4 regions of the Klebsiella sp. M041 genome follow, and region 4 is predicted to be linked to each of the others. Evidence: predicted binding sites of a transcription regulator. Region 4 holds the regulator's gene; each other region holds the start of a gene.
What was found. The regulator Fur, encoded in region 4, represses iron uptake genes when iron is present. The targets are predictions, from matches to a motif close to ATAATAATGAGAACNACTATCAA.
Positions count from the first base shown of each region.

Region 1: AC6CWS_RS11370 (TonB-dependent receptor domain-containing protein) is a predicted target of Fur. The motif match lies at 1,837-1,859, and genes of this name have one in related genera.
Region 2: sodA (superoxide dismutase [Mn]) is a predicted target of Fur. The motif match lies at 1,480-1,502, and genes of this name have one in related genera.
Region 3: sufA (Fe-S cluster assembly scaffold SufA) is a predicted target of Fur. The motif match lies at 1,195-1,217, and genes of this name have one in related genera.

Region 1 is NZ_JCAXWU010000007.1:179,521-184,336, reverse strand. Features, by position in the region: gene AC6CWS_RS11370 (TonB-dependent receptor domain-containing protein) at 1-1,724, opposite strand, end outside; gene AC6CWS_RS11365 (Rdx family protein) at 1,940-2,233, shown strand; gene AC6CWS_RS11360 (nitrous oxide-stimulated promoter family protein) at 2,311-2,652, shown strand; gene AC6CWS_RS11355 (metal ABC transporter permease) at 2,713-3,567, opposite strand; gene sitC (iron/manganese ABC transporter permease subunit SitC) at 3,561-4,409, opposite strand; gene AC6CWS_RS11345 (manganese/iron ABC transporter ATP-binding protein) at 4,406-4,816, opposite strand, start outside.
Region 2 is NZ_JCAXWU010000017.1:38,033-42,848, reverse strand. Features, by position in the region: gene rhaR (HTH-type transcriptional activator RhaR) at 1-219, shown strand, start outside; gene rhaT (L-rhamnose/proton symporter RhaT) at 252-1,286, opposite strand; gene sodA (superoxide dismutase [Mn]) at 1,576-2,196, shown strand; gene yiiM (6-hydroxyaminopurine reductase) at 2,269-2,943, shown strand; gene cpxA (envelope stress sensor histidine kinase CpxA) at 3,057-4,430, opposite strand; gene cpxR (envelope stress response regulator transcription factor CpxR) at 4,427-4,816, opposite strand, start outside.
Region 3 is NZ_JCAXWU010000015.1:32,047-36,862, forward strand. Features, by position in the region: gene sufB (Fe-S cluster assembly protein SufB) at 1-775, opposite strand, end outside; gene sufA (Fe-S cluster assembly scaffold SufA) at 778-1,155, opposite strand; gene AC6CWS_RS19305 (hypothetical protein) at 1,636-1,833, opposite strand; gene AC6CWS_RS19310 (Csu type fimbrial protein) at 2,984-3,490, shown strand; gene AC6CWS_RS19315 (fimbrial biogenesis chaperone) at 3,507-4,220, shown strand; gene AC6CWS_RS19320 (fimbria/pilus outer membrane usher protein) at 4,186-4,816, shown strand, end outside.
Region 4 is NZ_JCAXWU010000008.1:177,952-182,767, forward strand. Features, by position in the region: gene pgm (phosphoglucomutase (alpha-D-glucose-1,6-bisphosphate-dependent)) at 1-541, opposite strand, end outside; gene seqA (replication initiation negative regulator SeqA) at 574-1,122, opposite strand; gene ybfF (esterase) at 1,306-2,079, shown strand; gene ybfE (LexA regulated protein) at 2,213-2,506, shown strand; gene fldA (flavodoxin FldA) at 2,658-3,188, shown strand; gene fur (ferric iron uptake transcriptional regulator) at 3,480-3,932, shown strand; gene tcuR (tricarballylate utilization LysR family transcriptional regulator TcuR) at 4,060-4,816, shown strand, end outside.

The DNA of each region.
Region 1 (4,816 bases), on a different contig from region 4:
TTATAGCTGTTGTAGAACAGCGCTGTGCGCAGGGTGATGCCTTCGGTAACTTCCCCCTTCAGCCCCCACTCGAGATTATCGCTGGTTTCCGTCTTCAGATCGGTATTGCCGATCAGGGCATACTGCTGGCTGCCGGCGTAGCTGGACCCAAGGTTCCAGGATCCATACAGCTGGCTGGCGTTGGGGAACTGCGCGCCGCGCTGGTACTGCAGGTAGGTCATCAGGCGCGGGGTGAGGTCGTACTGGAAGGTCAACGACGGCAGAACCTGGGTATCGCTGTTTTTACCGTACAGATTCGCCACCGACGATTCGGTCAGCGCACTGCTGTTGGCGGCAAGGTCGGACAGATTTTCCGGCTTCGTCGATTGATGCACCACGCGCACGCCGGGAATGATGGCGAAGTTGTGGCTATCAAGGTCGAAGTTGATCTTATCCTGGACAAAGCCGCCGAGAGTGTAGCTGCGGCTGTCCGCCTCCGGCTGCATGATCTCGCTGTAAACGTTGGGGATCGGCGACTGGCTGAAGGGCCGCTGGGTTTTGCTGGTGCTGGCGTTAAAGCCGGCGCTCAGATCGTGGCGGCCCAGGGTTTTCGCCAGCGCGGTCTGCAGGCCCCAGGTGTCGGTGTCGTAGTTGGAGTTCACCGTCTGCATTCTGCGGGTGATGCTGTCCGGCATATACGTCCAGTCATGGGCTTCGGTATGCTGGTAGTAGATTTTCGTGGAGACGCTGTCGAGGTAGTCATTCATCGGCGTCCAGTCATCCTTCAGGCTCAGGCCCCAGCGTCGGGTCTGGCTGGTCTGGTTGGCGGTGCCGATGGTGCTGTTACCGCTGGAGTCCCAGGTATCGTAGTGGGTGTGGTTGGTTTTATGGTAATAGTCGAAGGTGCTGGTTAGCTTGTGCTCGTCGTTGGGCTGCCAGATCCCGGAGGCCAGAAAGGCATCGGAGTGCCAGTTCGCCGGGTAGGCGTCGACGGTGCCGCTGTTGTTTTCGGTTTCCTGGCCGTCGCGGCGGCTGTAGACCAAAATGCCGCGCAGGAACTCATCGCCGCCGGCGACGGTCACCCCGTTGTGCCAGCTGCGATCCGCGGAGTCGTAGCCGCTGCGATAGCCGAAGGCGCTGGTTTTGCCCGGGCGCAGGTAATCATCCGCCGATTTCGGGCGGAAGGAGACATTCCCTCCGATGGCGCTGTTGGCCGTTTCCGTCGAGGTGGCGCCGGACTGGATATCCACGCTGCCGTACATATACGGGTCGATATAATCGCGGCCGATGCCGAAGGTATTGAGCCCCGAGCGGCCGACGTAGCCGCGGCCGGTGGCGTTGGGCTGGGCGATACCGTCCACGTCGATACCGACGCGGTTGCTCTCCATGCCGCGAATGTTGTAGCCGGTGTAGCCCCCGCGGTCGAAGCCGCTTTTGCCGTTGCCGGATCCGCCGCTGGCCCCGGTGGCGCTGATGAGCGGTTCATAGCGCATGATCGAGCCGAAGTCGTTAGCGCCTTTGTCCTCCAGCTCCCGGGCGCTGATGCTGTGCTCGTTACCGGCTTTTTGCGCCGGCGCCGGCGCGGGAGCGGTGACGGTCATTTGTTCCGAGGTGTCATCCACCGCCTCGCCGCCGATGGCGGAAGTGCCTGCTGCGATGGCAGAAGTTTGATAAATTGCTGCAAGCAAAGAGGTCACCAGCAGGCGTTTTTTACACCCTGCTGCTGACGGAGTCGATTTGTACATAGTCGCCACGCCTTGATCGTTATTAGTATCGGCTCACGCGTTACTTCCAGAGTTGCAGGTTGCTCCGTCTTTTCCGTTGCGGATAGGGTCTTACTCCATTTGTTGATTGCGAATGGTAATGATAGGTATTATCGTTTGCAACAAAATATTCATGTATTCCTCATTTAAACTGCACTTTGTTTACACTGTGCCCTTTCAGCCTGAGCGAGATGACGATGAATTCAAAAGCGGCTATCACTATCACCTATTGTTCCCAGTGCAACTGGATGCTGCGCGCCAGCTGGATGGCGCAGGAGCTGTTACACACCTTCAGCACCGATATCGCCTCGGTGACGCTGGTGCCGGGCACCGGCGGGATCTTCACTATCGATATCGACGGCCAGCAGATCTGGGAGCGCAAGCAGGATGGCGGCTTTCCGGATGCGGCAGAGCTGAAACGCCGGGTGCGCGATGTCTGCTTCCCGGAAAAAGCATTGGGGCATGTTGATAAACCCGCTAACCCGACCTAATCGTTAGGAAAGCGGCTGCGTGGCCCGTTTAAAAGGTGTATTATTGATGCATCTTTTTGTGGAGAGGGAAGTTGACGGTGGGCAAACGCATCGAACGTGAAAAGCAGACGATCGGTCGGATGATTGGGCTTTATCAGCGCCGCTGTCCGGATGCCCGCGACGACGGCGAACACTATCAGGCGCTGAACGCCTACGCCGACAAGCGGCTTGATAAGTGCGTGTTTGGCGACAATAAACCGGCCTGCAAGCAGTGTCCGGTACACTGCTATCAGCCGGCGAAGCGCGAAGAGATGAAGCAGATTATGCGCTGGGCCGGGCCACGAATGCTCTGGCGCCACCCGATCCTGACCCTTCGCCATCTGCTGGATGACAGGCGGCCGGTGCCGCCGCTGCCGGAAAAATATCGACCGAAAAAATAGCGGCCTTTCCCCGGCCTGGGCTGCGCGCAGCCGGGGGACAAGCGCAGCCCCGGTAAGGCGTTAGCCGCCACCGGGGATGGGTGATGAAGCCTTCTGTTTCTGACTATCCCGGATCGTGCTTGTCACAAAGGCGACCACAAACAGCGCGCTGAACAGCACCACGATAGTCGGCGCCGGCGCGCTATCGAGATAAAACGCCAGCCACACCCCTCCCGCCGAGCAGCAGACCGCTACCGCCACCGCCAGCAGCAGGGCGTGGATAAAGCGCCGTACCAGCAGGAGCGCGATCGCCCCGGGGGCAATCAGCAGCGAAATCGACAGAATAATCCCTACCGACTGCAGCGTCGCGACGATGGTCAGGGCGATCATGCACAGCATGCCGTAGTGCAGCAGTCCGCCGCGCAGGCCGCTGGCTTTGGCCTGCGTCGGATCGAAGGCGTGCAGCAAAAAATCCCGCCATTTCAGCCCGATAATCAGCGCAATCACCAGCGCGATAGCCGCCGTTTGTCCAATATCGCTGAGGGAGATCCCGAGCATGTCGCCGAACAGAATATGGTCGAGATGGACGTCGGACTGGATCGCTACGTACAGCACCAGCCCGGCGCCAAACATGCCGGAGAAGACAATCCCCATGATGGTATCGCGTTTGAGGCGGCTGTTGTCGTCGAGAAAACCGGTCGTCACGGCGCAGAGCAGTCCGGCGATAAACGCGCCGATGGCGAAGGGGATGCCGATAATGTAGGCCAGCACCACGCCGGGAAAGACCGCGTGGCTCATGGCGTCGCCCATCAGCGCCCAGCCTTTTAGTACCAGAAAGACCGACAGCAGCGCGCAGGGCACGGCAACGACCATCGATACTGTTATCGCGTTGACCATAAAAGGAAACTGGAACGGGGCCAGGATCAGATTCAGCATGCGGCCTCCCCGGCGCGGCGACGGTTGGCCAACAGGCCATGCTTCGGCGCGAAGATAAAGGTGATGAGGAACAGCAGCGTTTGCGCCACCACGATAATGCCGCCGGTGGCGCCGTCGAGGTAGTAACTGAGCCAGGCGCCGAAGAAGCTGGTCAGGCTGCCGATGGCGACGGCGATGGCCAGCAGGCGCGGGAAGCGGTCGGTTAACAGCCAGGCGGTGGCGCCGGGGGTGACCACCAGGCAGATAACCAGAAAGGCGCCGACGGTCTGCAGCGCCGCTACGGTGCAGGCCGCCAGCAGGGTAAAGAACAGCAGCTTCAGGCCGCGGGTGTTCAGACCAATCGAGCGGGCGTGGTGCTCATCGAAGAAGGTCACCATCAGATCTTTCCACTTCAACAGCAGGATCGCCATCGAGATAAAGCCGATCGCCGCCAGCTGGATAATATCCTCCGGGGCGATGGCCAGAATATTGCCGAGGATAATAGTCTGGATATTCACCGACGTCGGGTTCAGCGACACCATAAACAGCCCGATCCCGAAGAAGGAGGAGAAGATCAGGCCGATAATCGCATCCTCTTTCAGCCGCGACCGCTGCTGCAAAAACAGCATACTGCCCGCCGCCAGGCCGCCGGAGAGAAACGCGCCGAGGGCAAACGGCAGGCCGAGCATATAGGCCCCGGCGACGCCGGGCACAATCGAGTGGGAAAGGGCGTCGCCAATCAGCGACCAGCCCTTCAGCATCAGGTAGCAGGAGAGAAAGGCGCAGACGCCGCCCACCAGCGCCGCCACCCACATCGCATTGAGCATATAGTGATAGCCAAACGGCTCCAGCAGCCAGCTCATCGTGGGCCTCCCGCCGCGCGCCGGCTGATAAACGGCCGCTCGTCATCGGTGATAATCTGCGCTTCCGCACCGGTGAGCGCGACGTGGCGCAGTACGCCGCTGAAAGCCCGCTCCAGATTCTCGGCGGTGAAGGTGGTTTCTGTCGGGCCGCTGGCCAGCACGGTGCCTTTTACCATCACCGTGTAATCGCAAAATTCACTTACGGACCCGAGATTATGGGTGGAGACCAGCATGGTACAGCCCTCATCGCGGAGCTCGCGCAGCAGGCTGATGATCCGCGCTTCGGTCTGCACATCGACGCCGGTAAAAGGCTCATCCAGCAGGATCACCTGGCCCTGCTGAGCGATGGCGCGGGCAAGGAAGACGCGCTTTTTCTGCCCGCCGGAGAGCTCGCCAATTTGCCGATG
Region 2 (4,816 bases), on a different contig from region 4:
CAGCAATTTCGCCAGCAAACCGGCATGACCATCAATCACTATTTACGTCAGCTACGGATCTGCCATGCGCAGTATCTGTTGCAGCATACCGAGCGCTTAATCGGCGATATCGCCATGCAGTGCGGCTTTGAGGACAGTAACTACTTTTCGGTGGTGTTCAGCCGGGAAATCGGCATGTCGCCGGGGCAGTGGCGGCAGCGCAGTCGCGCCGCCGCCTGAAGAGCGTCTTTGTCAGGCAGATGATCCGGTGCTTAACTGGCCATTCCCAGACCGACGATGTTGGCGGCGATGATGATCACCACGCAGCCGAGGCTCAGGACGCTCACCGGACGACGACCGGCGTTGTTCCACTCTTTCAGCACCAGACCCACCAGACCGCCGCACAGTACGTAGAAACTCATGTGCAGCATCCAGCTCATATAGTCATACTGCGCCGGAATGCTGGCGTGGCCCCAGGCATAGAAGAAGAACTGGAGATACCACATCAGGCCGCCGAGGGCGGAAAGCAGTAGGTTGCTGATGATGAGCGGTTTGGCCAGTGAGAAATCGGCTTTGACTGACAGAGTCTTCACTTTCGCCAGACGAATAAAGCAGAAGCCAAGGTTGACCAGCGCCCCGCCGCCCATAATCACCACGTAGCTTGGCAGCGCCGCATATAACGGGTCGACGCCGAGCGCCGCGGCGGCATCATGCATCGGTTTGGCGGCGTTCATCGCGAACGACATCCCTGCCGAGAAGATACCGCACATCACCGCCAGCAGAAGCCCTTTCTTCAGATTGAACTCTTCGGCTTTGATGCCCATTTTGCGCTCTTTCAGCTGGCCCGCGCGGGTGACGATGCCAACGCCAACCACCGCCACCAGCACGCCGAGCAGCGTCATTTGACCGCCCTGGGTGTGCATCAGCACCGAAAACTGACCGTTAATAATCGGCGTCATCAGCGTACCGACAATCAGCGTGATGCCAATGGCGATGCCAATCCCCATCGACATGCCGAGATAGCGCATGGTCAGGCCATAGTTGATATTACCGATGCCCCACATGGCGCCGAACAGAAAGACCGGCAGCAGCGTGGAGGCGTTAAAGGAGCGGTAGTAGGCCCAGAAATCGGGTAACAGGGTGGCGCTGATGGCCCAGGGCAGGATCAGCCAGGAGACGATCCCCCCGACCGACCACATGGTTTCCCACGACCAGTGTTTTACTTTCTTGAACGGGGCATAGAAACAGGCGGCACTGGCGGCCCCTATCAAATGCCAAAAAATACCCATCGTAATCGCGTGGTTCATTGATTTTATCCTCATCTTTTTTTATCGGAGACGGCGGCTTCCGATGCGATGAGTGTAAAAATTAGCCGCTTTGGCCGCCTTCAGGACGTTGCCACAGGATGGCGAACTCTGGCAACCATGGGCTTAATTAGTTGTTCTACATCACAAAACGACGGGTATTTCTTCTGGTTATATCCATATGAAAAATACGGCATTGATAAGCATTTTCAATACCATTTAATTAACTATAATGGACAAACTGCTTACGCGGCGTTAACACTTGAGCCGCTCGACAATAATGGAGATGATTATGAGCTATACCCTGCCATCCCTGCCGTACGCTTACGATGCTCTGGAACCGCACTTCGACAAGCAGACGATGGAGATCCATCACACCAAACACCACCAGACCTACGTGAACAATGCCAACGCCGCGCTGGAAAGCCTGCCGGAGTTCGCTAACTTGTCCGCTGAAGAGCTGATCACCAAGCTGGATCAGCTGCCGGCTGACAAAAAAACCGTACTGCGTAACAACGCCGGCGGCCACGCGAACCACAGCCTGTTCTGGAAAGGCCTGAAAACCGGTACCACCCTGCAGGGCGACCTGAAAGCGGCTATCGAGCGCGATTTCGGCTCTGTGGACAACTTCAAAGCGGAATTCGAAAAAGCCGCTGCGACCCGTTTCGGTTCCGGCTGGGCGTGGCTGGTCCTGAAAGGTGACAAACTGGCCGTTGTCTCCACCGCAAACCAGGATTCCCCGCTGATGGGCGAAGCCATTTCCGGCGCTTCCGGCTTCCCAATCCTGGGTCTGGACGTGTGGGAACACGCTTACTACCTGAAATTCCAGAACCGTCGCCCGGACTACATCAAAGCCTTCTGGGATGTGGTGAACTGGGACGAAGCTGCAGCGCGTTTTGCCGCCAAAAAATAAGGTTGCAATGTGCTAAGAGAGAAGCGAGTCTGATGGCTCGCTTTTTTTATATCGGTAGCAAGGAGAGCAGACATGCATTATCCGGTGAATGTCTTTGTCGGCAAAATCAGGGACTACACGGGCAGTCGTCCCAGCGCGATCGGCAAAATCCAGGTTGACGGCGAGTTGCAGCTCGGCGATCTCGGTCTCGAAGGGGATGAGCAGGCGGAGAAGAAAATACACGGCGGGCCGGACCGCGCGCTGTGTCACTATCCGCGCGAACACTATGCCGACTGGATCCGTGAATTCCCCCAGCAGGCCGATCGGTTCTGCGCCCCGGCGTTCGGCGAAAACCTCTCCAGCACCGGCCTCACCGAACAAAACGTCTACATTGGCGACATCTTTCGCTGGGGCGAGGCGCTGATCCAGGTCACCCAGCCGCGCTCTCCGTGCTTCAAGCTCAACTTTCATTTTGCGATCGGTGATATGGCGCAGCTGATGCAAAACAGCGGGAAGACCGGCTGGTTGTACCGGGTGATCGCCGGGGGGAAAGTCTCCAGCGATGCGCCGCTCGAACTGGTCTCTCGCCTGAGCGATGTCAGCGTCCATGAGGCCGGGGCGATTGCCTGGCAGATGCCGTTTGATGACGATCAGTACCACCGCTTATTGTCGGCCGCGGGCCTGTCGGTAAGCTGGAGTCGAACCATGCAGAAGCGCCGTTTAAGCGGCAAGATCGAGGATAATTCACGGCGATTGTGGGGGAAATAATTCCCCCATATTGGCGCTTTCCGCAGCGTCTCCCGGGTAGCGGCGCAAGCGCCTTACCCGGGCGACCTGACCGTTCCTGGCGGTAACCCGGCGCAGCGCAGGCCGGGTCAGCGTCAGGTCCGCTTATACAGCGGCAGCCAGAGGGTTAAGCGCAGACCGCCCAGCGGGCTGTCGTCGGCCTTCACCCAGCCACGGTGCTGCTGAATAGCGGTTTCGACAATCGCCAGCCCCAGGCCGGTGCCGCCGGACTCGCGGTCGCGCGCCTCGTCGGTCCGGTAGAATGGCCGGAAAATCTGCTCGCGATCCTCCGGGCTGACTCCCGGGCCGTCGTCATCGACGTTAACCGTAATCCCGTCTTTATCCACTGAGAAGCTGACGGAAATCTTGGTGTGCGAGTAGCGCAGGGCGTTGCGGACGATATTCTCCAGCGCGCTTTCCAGCGCATTGGGGTTACCGTACAGCGGCCACGGACCCGGCGGATACTCAACGGTGAACGATTTACCCATCTGCTCGGCTTCAAACGCCGCGTTGTCCAGCACTTCGCCCCACAGCTGATTGGCTTTGACCGTCTCGCTCACCAGGGCGTTTTTCGCCTGATTGCGCGACATCACCAGCAGGTCGTTGATCATGCTGTCCAGTCGGTGCGCTTCAGTTTCGATACGCTCCAGCTCTTTGCTCTCACCGCTGCGGCGGCGCAGCAGGGCGGTGCCCAGCTGCAGGCGCGTGAGCGGCGTGCGCAGCTCGTGCGAGATATCGGACAGCAGCCGTTGCTGGCTGGTCATCATCCGCTCCAGGGCCGTCACCATCTGGTTAAAGCTGGCGCCGGCGGCTAAAAACTCCTGCGGTCCGGCTTCCAGCTCCGGATGCTGCCGCAGGTTGCCCTGGGCGACCTCGTCAGCGGCATTTTTCAGCTTACGCGCCGGTTTCGCCAGGCTCCACGCCAGCCACAGCAGCAGCGGGGCGCTAACCAGCATTGTGACGATCAGCAGCAGCAGCGGCCGGTCAAACAGCAGGTTGATAAAGTCGGATTGTGAGGTGCTGGCGGGACGGATCAGATACAGCTGATAGTTATCCTCCCCATCCCTGACGGAGAACGGGCCCACCATTTCCAGGCGGCCATAGCGTTTTTTCTGCGGATGATCGGCGTTATCGGCCTGGCCGATAAAGTTGCGAATGATCTGCATCTCGTTGCGTTCTGCGCCGATCACGCGGCCTTCGCTGGTCACCAGCAGCAGGCGCTGACCCGGAGGCGCCCATTTATCGATGGCGCGAAACAGACGACGCCACCACATCAGGTCGTTTGGCGGATCGTTGGCCAGCTCGGCCTCGACGTGCTGCTCGATCATGATGCCTTGACGCTGCTCGCTTTCCAGCAGCTCGGTCATCTGCCGGGAGTCCAGTTTGGGCAGCATCAGCACCAGCATCAACACCAGCGCCAGCGTGAGCCAGAAGATGGCGAAGATGCGTGCAGTCAAACTTCCAATCATGAAGCGGAAACCATCAGATACCCGCGGCCACGCAGCGTTTTAAACCACGGATGGCCATCTTTGCGCTCCGGCAGCTTACGCCGCAGGTTGGAAATATGCATATCGATGGCGCGGTCGAACGGCGTCAGGCGCTTGCCTAACACTTCCTGGCTTAAATGTTCGCGTGACACCACCTGGCCGAGATGCTGCGCTAACAGATAGAGCAGGGTGAACTCGGTGCCGGTGAGCTCCAGCGTCTGGCCATCGAAATTGGCTTCCTGACGGCCTGGATTGAGGCTTAAGGCATCCACTTCCAGGGTCGGCGAGCCGGCTTCGGTCGTCTGCTGCTGTTCGCTCCAGTGGGAACGGCGCAGAATCGCGCGTATACGCGCCACCAGTTCGCGATC
Region 3 (4,816 bases), on a different contig from region 4:
GCACCGGCGCCGAGCAGCCCTCAATGTAGCTGACGTAGCTGCCTTCATCGGCCACCAGAATGGTGCGTTCAAACTGGCCGGTCTTTTCGGCGTTGATGCGGAAATAGGTCGACAGCTCCATCGGACAGCGGACGCCCTTCGGCACATAGATAAAGGTGCCATCCGAAGCCACCGCGGCGTTCAGCGCGGCAAAGAAGTTGTCATTGCCCGGCACCACGGTCCCCAGATACTTTTTCACCAGTTCCGGATGGTCGTGGATCGCCTCGCCGAAAGAGCAGAAGATGATCCCCTGCTCCGCCAGCTTTTCACGGTAGGTGGTCGCCACCGACACCGAGTCGAATATCGCGTCCACCGCCACCTCGCGCCCTTCGCGCACCGGCACGCCCAGCTGGTTAAAGGCTTCTTCCACCTCGCTGGTCAGGAAGGTGTTGGCCCCGGTCTGCTGCACCGCGCCGGGCTCGGAGGCGCAGGTCTCATCGCAGTTGCCGCAGGAGGGGGCGGAATAGTAGCTGTAATCCTGATAATTCAGCTTATCGTAATGCGCCTTCAGCCAGTGCGGCTCTTCCATCTCCAGCCACGCCCGGTAGGCATTGAGCCGGAACTCCAGCATCCACTGCGGCTCATTGCGACGGGCGGAGATGGCGCGAACCACCTCTTCATTAATGCCTTTGGCCAGCTCATCGGTCTGCAGGCGAGTGAAAAAGCCCTCTTTATAATTGAGCGGGCCGCCGGTCCAGGTTTTGACATCGTCTGTTGCTTCAGTATTACGCGACATAGTTACTCCGCCTGCACCCCAAAACTTTCGCCGCAGCCGCACTCGTGCTGCGCTTTCGGGTTATGAAATTTAAAGATTTCATTTAAACCTTCCCGGACGTAATCCAGCTCCGTGCCGTCAATGAACGGCATCGCCTGCAGCGGCGCAAACAGCTTCGCCCCGTCAGATTCAAAGAGCAGTTCGTCGGGCGCCGGCTCGGTAATCATTTCGAGCACATAGCCAAAACCGGCGCAGCCGCTGGTTTTGATACCCAGCCGTAGCCCCTTTTTGTCCGGCTGCTTACGCATCAGATCGCGAATATGCGCGGCAGCGGCCGGCGTCATGGTCAGTCCCTGCCAGCTGAAATCGGCGGGATTAAAGGTTCCTGCTTGTACTTCCATCGATAGACCTCCAGGTTGGCGCCATCAAGGCATACCGCCATGTTAGTGATAATGATTATCACTTCAACCCTTCTGCAGCAGGGGTATTGCCTCATTTAGCGCTTTTTATAAGCATAGACCCTTGCCCGGGGATTATCAGGGTACGCAAGTGGAACCTAATCATATGATTTATAATATGTTATTCTGATATTGTTCTGTTACCGCACGCAATGGCAAAGATGTATCGAAAATACCGATTTATGCGATAGCAGCAGACCACCTTCCTGATTCAACCTGGCGCAGAGACGGAAAAAGTGACGGCGTCACTAAGCGGCCATGCGCGCTGAACAGGCGCTGGCCTGCGGAATGAGAAAGCGTGAGAAGAAAGCGTCAAGGCGCGACGCTTTCGGCAGGGGCGGTCGCGGCCTGGCGGAGACGTGGCCGCGATCGGGGGGGATGTAAACCGCGATGAAACGGGTAGTCAGGAAGGCTATCGGTTGGCTAGGTCCCTTTTCTCACCAGGCGGGCGGCCTGGACAAAGACCTCATCCTCCACCCCATCTCCCTTCTGTCTGCCCAGCCGCACCAGCTCATCCACGATACTCCCCTGATTAATCTGCTTTTGGGTCGCCACTAAGCTAATGACCGCCGCGCCGATAGCCATGCCAATCAATGCCGTTTGTTCATCTTTATCTTTCATGGTGTCGCTCCGTCTGTCCTCCTCAGAAAGGCTAGCAAAAGATAGCCACTGCTCCATTTCATATTTACCTGATTGGCATATGCCGGAAAACATGCGAACAACATCGCCATTCGGGCGATATCAAATAACCTGATGATTATAAAGAGGTAACGCTAATGCATAATTAACAGGCTTAAAACGCAGGCGGTCCTTCATGCCGCCCGAAAATGGTGTCCTGACGAAGGCGTGGAGGCGAAGACGGCCGATATGTCTCGCATGGCCGGGTACACCGGGTAGATGCTGCAGGGGATGATCGCCGCCGGTGGTGGACGAGGAGGAATTATTTCTGCGCGCTTTTCCCGGCCACCATGCGCTCTCGTCAGGTTTGCGTCTATGTTTTGTAAAACGTCTTATACTGGCGCGCCCACGCAGGATGGGGGACTTTTCAAACCAATCATATATCATTTTGCATCCTATTTTATTATCCCTGATAATGCCCCAAAAAACTCATATTCCACAGGGGCATCATTAATATTACACAATATCGCAACAAGTGCTTTTTAGAAATAAAAGAAAGACGCCTATAAATACCATAATTACTTTTCATTCCAAAAAAACACATACCCCAAAGCAACCACAAAAAGAATATTTTGGGGTGATTAACCATAATTAACACCATTTTTTCTAGATTAGATTTACGCCTGAGCCCTTCAAACACTTGGTGGCGTCGTTTTCCAGGCATAGCGCAATGCTTATGACTAATAGTAAGGCCATAATGGCATCGTCTTCTATTTTCTGCGAACAATTGCACTACCTGTGACATCACCTAACACCATGATGAACGAGCGAAAACACTACTCAGAGGAGGAGCCCATCATGATAGTTAGCAATGCAAATTATATCATATTAATATAATTACAAAAAAACATGATAGTTTTTTTTCAAATGTTGTGGCAATGTAACGAAGTTGTGCAATATTATACCTCGTGAGCAATTTATCCAGGTACTGAATGTAGGGTTCTGAGGATGAAAACAACGCTTTGCTTCGTCCGCGGCGTTTATCATGGAGGCATCTGGTGCCCTTTTAGTGAATTGGCCACTTTTCATATGTGGGTATTTCAATGGTTTATTAAAAAATTATTTCATCACATGTTAATGCTATGAGGTCGATATGAATCGTAAAAGTCTTGTTGTCTTTGCGTTAGGCTCGGCGGGATTATTATGCAGTGCTTTTGCTAATGCGGCCACCACCGCTACGGCAAACCTTGATGTTACCCTGACAGTAGAATCATCCTGTATTCTTGCCGTTGATCCCCTCGATTTTGGTACGCATGCTATCGGCGATACCAACATTGAAGGCCAGACCAATGCCTCCGTCACCTGTACTGCTGGCACCCCCTATATTTTGACCTCTGACAGCGCACATACCTATGAATTAACAAATGCTTCTGGCACCGCGGGTACCAATACTGCAGCGTATGTGCTCTACCTGGATAATGCCGGTTCACAACCTCTGGCCCAACAGCTCCCTTCAGATTCTGAGGTTAGCGCCTCTGCTTCAACCGGAACGGGTGCCGCTCAGGTCATTCCAATCTACGGGAAAATACGAAACGCGGCGCTAAGTAATGTTGCTGCAGGCACGTATACCGATACCGTTACTTTGCAAGTTACTTACTAAGACTCAGGCTGCGCATATGAAATTTGGTTTTTTATCTTCATTTTCCGTTTTTTTTGGTTGCTCGTTGAGTGTATTTTCATATGCCGCAAGTTTACAGATGTACCCCGTCACCGTGAACTTCTGCCAGGGTCAAGCGGCGCGGCCGATATATATCAAAAATACCGGTCCTGCGCCAATTGGTACCCAGATGCGCCTCTATCTCTGGCAGCAAAAAAACAATAATGATGTACTTACCCCGACCCAGGACATAATCAGCAGCCCCCCTATTGCCGCTATTCCTGCAGGTAAGCAACAACTTGTCAGACTCATTATACCTGGCAACAGCAAGGGGCATGAACAGGCTTATCGTTTAATTGTCGATGAATTACCTGACACTAAATCAAATACTTCAACCAGTCAGGTAAAATTTTTGCTGCGTTACTCCATACCGGTCTTTTTGTCATGTTCGGAGACAAAAACTGACATCAGCAAAATTCGTGCATCATTAGATACCAGTGGGGCGACACCGCGTCTGTTCATAAAAAACACCAATGCTCAGCATATCAAATTAAGTAATGTTTCCCTGATATCAGCAGAAAAAAAACTTGTCATTAATCCAGGACTAATGGGATATGTTCTCCCCGGAAGTGAAATGTCGTGGTTCCTGCCTAAAGGGATGAATAAAGGGACGTCTTTATCCGTGACTATAAATGATAATGAGACTAATAAAACAATTAACCTTACACGGTAACTTCTTCTTTTCCGCGCTGCTGTTTTCCCCCCTTGTCTGCGGAGCATCTACAGACGAGGGGTTGCTGTACCTCACGATCAGTGTGAATGGTTCACCTGTTACTGGCCTGATCCCGGTAAAAAAACAGGGAGAACGTCTGAGCATTATGGCATCCGATGCGCAAGGCATACCTATACGGACCGACGATCTTCCTGTTTCGGGAGAATATATTGAACTCCAGCAAAAACATGGGCTAAGTTACCGCTATGATGATTTAAACCAGGCCCTGCTCATCACTGCCGACAGCACTCGTTTGACCGGCTTTCAGCACCTCAGCGCGCGTCAGGATGCACAATTTATCCATGAAGATCAGCTGTCCAGAGAGGTCAGCGGTGTGGCGCTTAATTATAATCTTTTCGCCAGCCATAATAGCGACAATCAATACCTGACGGCGTATTCAGAATTTCGTACGTTTGGTCTGAGTCCGGGCCACTTTTCCAGTTCATTCAACAGTCGCTTTGCCAGCCAAAGCTATTCCGGAGAGGACACCGGCACAACACGATTAATGACCAGCTGGACCTGGGAAAATATTGATAAATTACTCAGCCTGACCGTCG
Region 4 (4,816 bases):
GTAGTTCGTTGGCGCGGTTTTCCACCACTTTGGTGACGTTGGTATCAGCCGGACCGCCGTTTGGCGGGTTGTACTTGATACCGCCATCTTCCGGCGGGTTGTGTGACGGGGTGATCACAATGCCGTCCGCCAGCGGACCGCCTTTTTTGTTATGCACCAGAATCGCGTTGGAGACCGCCGGCGTCGGGGTGAAGCCGTTGTTTTCCTGCACGATCACGTCAACGCCGTTGGCGGTTAACACTTCCAGCACCGAAATAAACGCCGGCTCGGACAGGGCGTGGGTATCTTTACCGACATAGCACGGACCGGTGATCCCGTTCTTCGCACGATCTTCCGCAATCGCCTGGGCGATGGCCAGGATATGCGGTTCGTTGAAGTTGTGACGCGCCGCGCTGCCGCGATGGCCGGAGGTGCCGAATTTGACCGCATGCTCCGCATTACCGACTTCAGGCTTCAGCACGTAGTACTGAGCAGTCAGTTGGGCGACGTTAATCAAATCACTCTGTTGCGCAGGCTGCCCCGCACGTTTATCGATTGCCATTGCCTGATCCTTCTGGTGCAAATGTTAAAAAGCTAGATCGTGCCGCAAACCTTTTCAATCAGCTCCGCAGGGAACTGCATCGACTGCATGATGTGCTCAATCATGCTGCATTTACGGCCGGTATTGGTATTGGTGATCACCCACCACGGTGTACCAGGAACCTGTTTCGGTTTGGTCTGATTACCGCTTTTCAGCAGCGTACGCGCATCTTCCGCGAAGTAGACGCGCGTGCGGCCATGCAGAGACTCGGTCGCCTCGGCAAATGCTTTACTGTCCAGGGAGTAGAGGGTGGTCAACACCAGCATAAAACGGTTCACGGCGCGCTTCTGCTCGGCGTATTCATCAGATAACAGCATCTCGCGCATGGCGCGGACTTTATCTTTCGCCGGGTTAGCGGGTTTCACCTCAACGGCAGGCGCGGGCGCCAGCGCCGGCGCGGCTTTGCTGACCTGTGTAGCCGGTTGGGAAACGGCGGAAAATTTCAGCATGCGCCGTAAAATGTCGGATGCGCTCTCGCCGATATGCAGAGTGTGGCTGGCAATATAGCGATAGAGTTCATCATCAACTTCAATTGTTTTCATCTTAATCCAGTGCGATATCTTTTCTGAATACAAATCGTTGGGATTATAAGTACAAATCCCAACCGCGGATAGCGTCAAACCAGGATGGCGGTAAAACTCAGAAAACTTCTGGGTCTTGCAGCCGGATGGCAGAATGTCCAACATAATACCCTAACCCGACGGAGCGAAAAAAAGAACTTTGCCATGAAATTAAATAGCCGAGCGCAATCTGCACAGAATCCGCACAACCACTCCCCGATCGTGCTGGTCCACGGTCTGTTTGGCAGCCTGGACAACCTGGGCATCCTCGCCCGCGACCTGGTCGCCGACCACGATATTCTGCAGGTCGATATGCGCAACCACGGTTTGTCGCCGCGGTCGCCAGAGATGACCTACCCCGCGATGGCGCAGGATCTGCTCGATACGCTCGACGCGCACCAGATTGAGCGCGCCACCTTTATCGGCCATTCGATGGGCGGCAAAGCGGTGATGGCGCTGACCGCCCTGGCGCCGGAGCGCATCAACGGTCTGGTGGCGATCGATATCGCCCCGGTGGATTATCATGTTCGCCGCCATGATGAGATCTTCGCCGCTATCCGCGCCGTCAGCGAATCCGCCGCCAGCACCCGCCAGCAGGCGGCGCAGGTGATGCGCGAACATCTGCAGGAAGAGGGGGTGATTCAGTTCCTGCTGAAATCTTTCGTCGATGGCGACTGGCGCTTCAACGTCCCGGTGCTGTGGGACCAGTACCCGCATATCGTCGGCTGGGAAACCATCCCGGCCTGGCCGCATCCGACGCAGTTTATTCCCGGCGGCAACTCACCCTACGTGACCGACGCCTACCGCGACGCGCTGCTGGCCCAGTTCCCGCAGGCCCGGGCCCACGTCATCGCCGGCGCCGGACACTGGGTCCATGCCGAGAAACCCGAAGCGGTGTTGCGCGCGATCCGCCGCTATCTCACGAGCATTGGCGCCTGATTGGCTAAAATATGCCCGACCGCGCCGCAGAATGCCCGCGGTCGTTGGCGCAGCCGTTCGCCTGATGTATGATGGCGCGCTATCTGCGCCGGCTAGAGCCCGGCAGCTTGTTTCCCCGAAGTCACTCAGAATCATGGCAAAAGAACAAACGGACCGTACGACATTAGATTTGTTCGCAAACGAGCGTCGCCCGGGAAGACCAAAAACCAATCCGCTGTCGCGCGATGAACAACTGCGCATCAACAAACGTAATCAGCTGAAACGCGATAAAGTGCGCGGGCTGAAGCGCGTGGAGCTAAAGCTCAACGCCGACGCGGTCGATGCGCTTAACGAACTGGCGGAAGCGCGTAATATGAGCCGCAGCGATCTCATCGAAGAGATGCTGATGACGCAATTAACCGCCCTGCGCAGCCAGGGAAAAGTCTAACTTTCCGCGAAAAATCCGCATTCATGTAGCAGAGTGTGCAGTCGGGCGTGATTGCTGTTTCCGCGTCCTTGCCTGTTCTGCTATGATTGCCGTTATCTGTGGGCATCGCGTCCCTACCACATCATTTAAGTTTCAAGAGGTTATTTTACTCATGGCAATCATCGGCATCTTTTTTGGCAGCGACACCGGCAACACCGAAAATATTGCAAAAATGATTCAAAAGCAGCTTGGTAAAGATGTTGCTGATGTTCACGACATTGCCAAAAGCAGCAAAGAAGATCTGGAAGCCCACGACATCCTGCTGCTCGGCATCCCGACCTGGTACTACGGTGAAGCCCAGTGTGACTGGGACGACTTCTTCCCGACGCTGGAAGAGATCGACTTTAACGGCAAGCTGGTGGCGCTGTTCGGCTGCGGCGACCAGGAAGACTACGCAGAGTACTTCTGCGATGCGCTGGGCACCATCCGCGACATCATTGAGCCGCGCGGCGCGACCATCGTTGGCCACTGGCCGACTGCCGGCTATCACTTCGAGGCCTCCAAAGGCCTGGCGGATGACGACCACTTCGTCGGCCTCGCCATTGATGAAGACCGTCAGCCGGAACTGACCAACGAGCGCGTTGAGAAGTGGGTGAAGCAGGTGGCTGAAGAGCTGCACCTCGAAGAAATCAAAAACGCCTGATAATTAAGCGGCGCAATCATTGAGTTGCGTCGTATTAATAGACAAAAGCAATCAAACTAATAGCTACAAGTTTTTAACTTTTAATCACATATCTGTACAATGTCCTCTGATTCTACGAGGCACGTGACGCAGTTTGTAGCTGGTGCCTCGTTTTTGACAGCAAACCAGGCCCGATGCTTGCAGTTTTCATTTACCAGTGGCAGTTCTATAATGAGACGCATTACGTCGGGTTAATTTCTGTATGACTTCCGTTGAAGGAAGTAGATCGTTTAGCAACAGGACAGATTCCGCATGACTGACAACAATACCGCATTAAAGAAGGCTGGCCTGAAAGTCACACTTCCTCGACTGAAAATCCTTGAAGTGCTGCAGGAACCGGATAACCATCATGTCAGTGCGGAAGACTTATATAAACGCCTGATCGACATGGGCGAAGAGATTGGTCTGGCGACCGTTTACCGCGTCCTCAACCAGTTTGATGACGCCGGTATCGTGACTCGTCATAATTTTGAAGGCGGTAAATCCGTTTTCGAACTGACCCAGCAGCATCACCACGATCACCTGATCTGCCTCGACTGCGGCAAAGTGATCGAATTCAGTGATGACTCTATCGAAGCGCGCCAGCGTGAAATCGCTTCCCGTCACGGCATCCGCCTGACCAACCACAGTCTGTATCTGTACGGTCACTGTGCGGAAGGTGATTGCCGCGAGGACGAACACGCCCACGACGCGGTGGAAAAGTAATTCCCTGCTTCGCCTGCTCTGAAAAGCCAACCAGCCGGTTGGCTTTTTTATGGGCGCTTCTGCCGCGCTTCCCGCTCACGTCCCGGCGGCGACCCTCGCGAGTCCCCGCTTTGTCCGGAGAGTTGATATGGAACTTCGCCAGCTACGCTATTTTACGCGCATTGTTGAAACCGGCAGCATGGGCCGCGCCGCGCTCGATCTGAATATCGGCGTCTCGGCGCTCAGCCAGCAGATCGCGCGTCTGGAAAATGAGCTGTCCATTCGCCTCCTGCAGCGAACCTCTCGCGGCGTGACGCCCACCAGCGCGGGCCTCGCTTTCTACTCACAGGCGCAGCTGGCGCTGCGTCATGCCGATGATGCCATCCTCGCCGCCCGCGAGGCGCGGCTGTCGGGCCACGTCAGCGTCGGCATGGCCCCCAGCACCGCCTCCGTTCTTGGCGTACCGTTCATCAACGCGATGCGCGAGAGCTACCCCGACGTCCGCCTGCACCTGGTGGAAAGCCTCTCCGGGAATCTGGAGCGGATGATCAACACCCGCCAGCTGGATTTAGCCATCGTCTTCCAGCAGGAGAAGATCCTGCGCTGGAGCGCCAGACCGGTGCTCGAAGAGCGCCTGTTCCTGATCGGCACCCATGCGCTGTTGGCCTCGCTGCCGGATGACCCTGTTTCCCCTGACCAGCTCACCACCCTGCCGCTGATTATGCCAAGCCAGGGCCACGGCCTGCGCGGCAGGCTGGAGGCGGTTTGCCAGCAGCACAGCCTCAGCGTTGAGGTGGTGGCGGACATTGACGGTCTGGCCCTGCTGATGCAGGCCGTGCGCAGCGGACTGGGCGCCACTCTGCAGCCCGGGGCCGCTATTTCCCATCTCGACCATCAGGCGCTGA